One region of the Dorea sp. MB18-49 genome, then DNA from elsewhere that is predicted to be linked to it. Evidence: riboswitches for the same ligand, from Rfam matches in the RefSeq annotation. Region 1 holds a riboswitch; the other holds the start of a gene.
What was found. Region 1 has a riboswitch for FMN ahead of NCY30_RS11245 (ECF transporter S component). Riboswitches for the same ligand answer to the same signal wherever they lie in the genome.
Positions count from the first base shown of each region.

Region 2: another riboswitch for FMN. It lies ahead of ribD (bifunctional diaminohydroxyphosphoribosylaminopyrimidine deaminase/5-amino-6-(5-phosphoribosylamino)uracil reductase RibD); the one in region 1 lies ahead of NCY30_RS11245 (ECF transporter S component).

Region 1 covers NZ_JAMOYX010000039.1:20,547-23,949, reverse strand. Annotated here, with positions in the region: gene NCY30_RS11250 (VOC family protein) at 1-354, shown strand, start outside; gene NCY30_RS11245 (ECF transporter S component) at 914-1,543, opposite strand; FMN riboswitch at 1,691-1,859, opposite strand; gene ptsP (phosphoenolpyruvate--protein phosphotransferase) at 1,904-3,403, opposite strand, start outside.
Region 2 covers NZ_JAMOYX010000044.1:4,484-7,886, forward strand. Annotated here, with positions in the region: gene NCY30_RS11785 (HD domain-containing protein) at 1-259, shown strand, start outside; gene NCY30_RS11790 (alpha/beta fold hydrolase) at 296-1,219, shown strand; FMN riboswitch at 1,477-1,591, shown strand; gene ribD (bifunctional diaminohydroxyphosphoribosylaminopyrimidine deaminase/5-amino-6-(5-phosphoribosylamino)uracil reductase RibD) at 1,756-2,892, shown strand; gene ribE (riboflavin synthase) at 2,874-3,403, shown strand, end outside.

The DNA.
Region 1 (3,403 bases):
TATCACAATAACATTAACGTTGCTGATCTTGACAAGTCTATCGAATTCTACAAGAAAGCACTTGGACTTAAGATTACAAAAGAGACAGAAGCTGCCGACGGAAGCTTCAAGCTGGTATTCATGGGTGATGATACCACCCCGCACAAATTAGAGCTCACATGGCTGCGCGATATGGACAGACCTTATGATCTCGGAGACAATGAGATTCATCTGGCAATGCAGACAGATGATATGGACGCGGCACTGGCATTCCATAAAGAGATGAATTGCGTCTGTTTTGAGAATCCGGAGATGGGTATTTATTTTATTAATGATCCGGATGGGTATTGGGTGGAGATTTGTCCGGCTGAATAAGTTTTCTATTTAGTTCATCATCGTGGCCTCTCGGTCCTTTAGAAAGCGTTGGTATTCTGTTTTTGGCTAAGATTCCACGATGAAGAAGTTGTAACTGGCCAATGATAATGAATTCAATAGAGGGACTGTAACTTTTGTGTGTAACCGGGAAGTTGTGGTGAAGGCCCTTGGTTTTCTGGCTTTTTTGTTGCCATATGTTCGTAAGAACCTGTTGCTTGCAGGTTATGTTGGTAACGGGTTTTGTAAGCAAACTTTCGGCATCACAACGGTTACGGTTCCTCTGTTTTATTTTTTATGGCATGCGAAAACGTGACTGAAAAAAAGTATAGCAGGGATTGCTGTGCATATGAAATCATGGTTGGAACTTCTTAAGTAAAAAAATCGGCCGTTAGCCGGTCAAAAATCATTTGTCTGAGCGATCAGCGAGTTATGATTTTTGACCGGCTGCTTTTAGGTCGATTTTTTTACTTTAGATGTTCCCCATGATCGAATCAGCACAGCAATCCCTGCTATACTTTTTTCAGGCCCGGGGTAAGCCACCATAATAAATGAAACACCCCTACGCATTCATCTTCAATATCGGACTGATTTTTTTATAAACCAGGAACACGATCAAAGATACCAGTATACCTTTCAGCAGATTGAATGGTCCGACTGCCAGTATCACGAAAGTCTTAAGGTCTGTGATATGTTTGTTTACGGCAGTTCCCATTCCAACCAGGCCGTCGATCGGCATACCGAATGCTTTGGCATATGCCGGTAGTAATACGAAGGCATTCAGAAAACATCCGACTACTGTCATGAATACGGTTCCCGCTGCCATTCCGGCTACTGCTCCGGTTCTGGTATGTTTCTTATGGTAGATCAATGCGGCCGGCACAACCAGTGAACAGCCAATCAGGAAGTTTGCAATTTCTCCGACTCCCGCTGTCATAGTTCCGTTGATTGCAAAGTTCAGTAAGATCTTGATAAGTTCTATTGCCGCTCCGGCGAGTGGTCCCATTGCAAAACTTCCGATCAGAATCGGTACTTCGCTGAAATCTATCTCATAGAAGGACGGAGCGAACGGAAGCGGAATTTCGAACAACATCAATACTGTTGCGATTGCCGATAACATACCAATCTGTGCCATTGTCCTGATTTTGTTTCTGTTCTTTTCATTTTGTCTTGTCATTACTTTTGTACTCATCTTTCTTTCTCCTTTAAACCGAATTATATTCTAAAGGAAGAAACTTCTTAATTTTGAACCATACAATATTCACATAGCAAGCAAAAACCCCGCCACCCAAAGGGCAACGGGGCAATCATATCATTCTGATAATCCTGTAAATATCGTATCATCCTTCTCTCATCCAGACTTTACTGTCGGTTCCGGAATCTCACCAGATCGGCTGATCATCACATTGATAACATCTGTTCAGATATCTCTGACCAGAAATTCTTCAAATGACCAGTTCGCGGACTTTACCGCCGGTTGGGAATCACACCCTGCCCCGAAGAATCTTCTTTCGTCTTATATTATAGTACGGCATATCCGTCTATGCAACCATTATTTTGTGCTCATCTCACGGATCAGTTTTCTGATTGGAAGAACAAATGTCGGAGATACAGACAATTCATCGATTCCCATCTTAAGGAATGTCTCTGTCAGAGTCATATCTGCTCCAAGTTCTCCGCAGATACCAACCCAGCATCCTGCTTTGTGTCCGTTTTCGATCGTCTTCTGAATCATGCGGAGCACTGCCGGATGATGTGCATCGTAAATGTTGTCAAGCTTACTGTTCTGTCTGTCAATCGCCAGTGTATACTGGGTCAGGTCATTTGTTCCGATACTGAAGAAGTCTACCTCTTCTGCCAGAAGATCACTGATCATCACTGCTGCCGGTGTCTCGATCATGATACCCTGTTCAACTTCACCATACTCGATTCCTTTTTCTGTCAGTTCTGCCTTGATAGACTCTACGATCTTCTTGATCTCTTTTACTTCATCTACAGAGATGATCATCGGGTACATAATTCCAATGTTACCATATGCGCTTGCACGGAGAAGTGCGCGAAGCTGTGTACGGAAGATATCTCTTCTGTCCAGACAGATACGGATCGCACGGTATCCCATAGCTGGGTTCTCTTCATGGTCAAGGTTGAAGTAATCTACCTGCTTGTCTGCACCGATATCCAGTGTACGCACGATTACTTTCTTTCCTGCCATGTTCTCTGCAACCGTCTTGTATGCCTGGAACTGTGCTTCTTCATTCGGATAGTTATCTGCTTCCAGATATAAGAACTCACTTCTGAACAGACCGATTCCGGCTGCATCATTGGCAAGTACGCTTGCAACGTCTTTTACGCCACCGATATTTGCATATAATTTGATGTGTTTTCCATCTACAGTTACGTCTTCTTTTCCCTTTAATTCCTGAAGAAGTTCTCTTGCTTTGATGTCTTCTTCTTTCTTTTCCTGCATTTTCTTTAAGATATCTTCGTCCGGATCAATGTAGAATGTTCCTGTGTAGCCGTCTACGACTGCCATCTTTCCATTCCATTCTTCCTTGATATCTACTTCGATCAATGCCGGAATGTTCATGGTTCTTGCAAGGATTGCAGTATGTGAGTTTGCAGATCCAAGTCTGGTTACGAATGCAAGAAGTTTCTCTTTGTCCATCTGGACACTCTCACTCGGTGCAAGGTCTTCTGCCACAACGATCACTGGTTCATCACCGATAGCTCCACCGCTTTCGTTCCCACTTAAGATATTTACCATACGTTCGGAAATATCTTTTACATCTGCAGCTCTTGCTTTGAAATAATCGTCTTCCATCTCCGCAAACATTTTTGCAAAGTTATCGCCTGTTGTAGCAACGGCAAATTCAGCATTTACCTGCTGTGTCTCGATGATATTTACAACAGAATCGATATAATCATCATCCTCCAGCATCATCTGGTGTACTTCAAATACAGCTGCGTTTGCTTCGCCGACTTCTTTTAACGCTTTTTCATACAGTCCCTGTAACTGCTCTGCTGCCTTTGCACGTGCATCCTCATATCGTTT
Region 2 (3,403 bases), on a different contig from region 1:
AGAACGTATGCTTTCTATGATTTATGAAAAATTTCTCGGTTCGGACCTGACACCGGAAGAGAAGATGCAGTTGAATGCGATTGATAAGGCAATGCTATGGTATGATCTGACGTTTCTTCTGGGAGAGAAACAGGAGAGCGAAGCGCCCGAATTGCATATTGATCTGAGGTATGAGGTCAGAGCATTTGGTGAGGTGGAAGAAGAATACCAGAGGATTTTTGAAGAACAGCTTATAACCGTACAGAATAAAAGAATCTAAAATCGTACGGATAAGATAGAAAAGGAGGAATACATTATGTTACACGAAGTATCTTTTGCGTCCTACAACGGACGTGACCAGGTCCAGGGATGGATCTATGTTCCGGCTTGCAAACCGAAGGGAATCGTCCAGGTGATCCACGGATTTGGGGAACATTCCAGACGTTATCTGCACATGATATCTGCCTTCATGGATGCGGGTTATATCGTGGCAGCAGACGATCATGTAGGACATGGGAAGACAGCAATGGTCAATAATGTGTGGGGCGACTGGGGAGACAAAGGACCGCATACAATGATGGAAGACGAGCATACATTGAAAGGAATCGTGTGTGAAAAATATCCGGATCTGCCATATTTCTTATTCGGACACAGCATGGGATCTTTTATCACAAGAGATTTCATTGCAAAATACGGGGACGAACTGGCCGGGGCAACTATCTGCGGAACAACGGGAATCTTCCGCGGGGCAGAAGAGACGGGAAAGAAATTAAAAGAAGCGATCGATGCAGGACATGGAGAAGAATCCGATCCGTCATATACCGGAGAACTGATGGGATGGATGTGTGAGCGCTGTGGAGAGGTCAGCATCGGAAATGAGTGGATCTGTGCCGATCCGTATGTACAGCGGGATCATGCCGATGATCCGTTTGATGCATTTACCAGACCGACCAGCAACCGTTCGGTATATGATTTCATCCAGATGATGTTACAGATCGAGGGAACAAAGTGGGCCGAAAAAGTGCCGACAGACATGCCAATCTATAATATTGCGGGAGATCAGGATCCGGTAGGTGAGTATGGTGTCGGTGTATATCAGGTAAGTAACTGGCTGGTACAGACCGGACATAACGTAACGACGAAGCTGTACTCGGGATACCGTCACGAGATACATAATTATGCTGAGATTAAGAACGAAGTCGAAGCGGGTATTATTGCATTCATGGACAAGGCATTATAAAAATGTATTAGGTGTCGGGAAGGATTATAATTCAAAAAACATAGAGATAAAGACATAAAAAGTACAATAGCATTTGTGATAGCGATTGTCGTGATCAGTGTAGATAAGAAAGACGTAAGGGAAATTTGATTTTCAGGGACTCCGGTTTTATGAAACCCGGAGTCCTTTTTGAAAAAAATTATTTTTTGATCTCTGATTGGAATGCATTGATATCTTTTGCTTTACAAATGATATATAAAGTATTATGATAAAAAAAACGAAATCTTCAGGGCAGGGTGCGATTCCCTACCGGCGGTAAAGCCCGCGGGCCGAGAGGCATGATCCGGTGTGATTCCGGAGCCGACAGTATAGTCTGGATGAAAGAAGATGATGGTACAGTTATTTTAAAAGATGAATGTAGTGTCTGAGCTCTGAGATGGTGATCCATTTCAGAGCTTTTTTGGTTAACAGATCATTTGTCAGTTATATGTAACAGATCATTTCCCCTGTAGGTATCCTGCAGGGGTTTTTGTATAACTAAGAAAGAAGGAAGAGAAATGACGGATCAGGAATACATGCTCCGGGCAATTCAGCTTGCAAAAAAGGGAGAAGGATGGACGAATCCGAATCCGATGGTAGGTGCGGTGATCGTAAAAGACGGCCGGATCATCGGGGAAGGTTATCATAAAAAATGCGGAGAACTTCATGCAGAGCGCAATGCAATCGCATCGCTTACAGAATCGGCAGAGGGTGCGACAATCTATGTTACGCTGGAACCATGCTGTCATTATGGCAAGACACCGCCGTGTACGGAAGCAATCATAGAACAGAAGATTAAAAAAGTGGTGATTGGTTCCAGGGATCCGAATCCAAAGGTGGCAGGAAAAGGTGCACAGATATTGCGTGAATCGGGAATTACAGTAGTTCAGGATTTTATGCGGGAAGAATGTGACCGTCTGAACCCGGTGTTCTTCCATTATATTACGACGAAGACACCGTATGTAGTGATGAAATATGCCATGACACTGGATGGGAAAATTGCGACAAAGACGGGTGCATCGAAGTGGATCACAGGAGAACCGGCCCGACAGGAAGTGCAGCATATGCGGCACCGGTATATGGGTATTATGGCCGGTATCGGGACTGTACTTGCGGATGATCCGATGTTGAATGTCCGGGTAGAAGGATGGAAAAGTCCGGTCAGAATAGTATGCGACAGCAGTCTTAGGATACCGCTTGACAGCCAGATTGTAAGAAGTGCAAAAGAGTACCGGACAATCGTGGCTTATGCAGGACGGGAAGAGAACGAAGAAATAACAGAAAAAATAGAATGGTTACATGCGAAAGGCGTGGATACTGTCTGCTGTCCGGATGAAAAAGGTCAGATAGACCTTAAAAAGCTGATGACAAATCTTGGAAATGAGGGCATTGACAGCATTCTGCTGGAAGGCGGGGGCACGCTGAACGACAGTGCACTGCGGGCAGGAATTGTAAAAGAGGTACACTGTTTTATCGCACCAAAATTATTTGGCGGAAAGAACAGTAAGACACCGGTGCAAGGAATCGGCATCGGACTTCCATCAGAAGCATTGAAACTGAAATGTACGGATATCTGCCGGATCGGTGAAGACATCAGGATAATCTGTCAGGTATGTGAAAAAGAACAGGAGGGGCCATGTTTACAGGAATCGTAGAAGAGAAAGGATCGGTCCGCTATATGCAGCTGACCGGAGAGTCGGGAGTTCTGGCAGTCAAGGCGAAGAAGGTATTGGAAAGAACGAAGATCGGTGACAGTATCGCAGTCAATGGAGTGTGTCTGACAGTTACATCACTTCAGCCGGATGGATTTACTGCAGATGTGATGGCAGAGACCATCAGGAGAAGCAGTCTGGGAAGCTGTAAAGTCGGAAGTCAGGTGAATCTGGAACGGGCAATGGCTGCAGACGGAAGATTTGGAGGACATATCGTAAGCGGTCATATTGACGGAACCGGTGTGATCCGGTCTCTGATCCGGGAGGAGAATGCCATCTGGGTATCTATCGGAACATCGCCGCAGATATTACATCTGATCGTAGAAAAGGGCTCCATCTGTATAGATGGCATCAGCCTGACGGTGGCAAAAGTAGAGGAAGAGGGATTTCAGGTATCGGTTATCCCGCATACAGGAGAAGAAACGACGCTTTTGGAAAAAGTGCCGGGCGATTC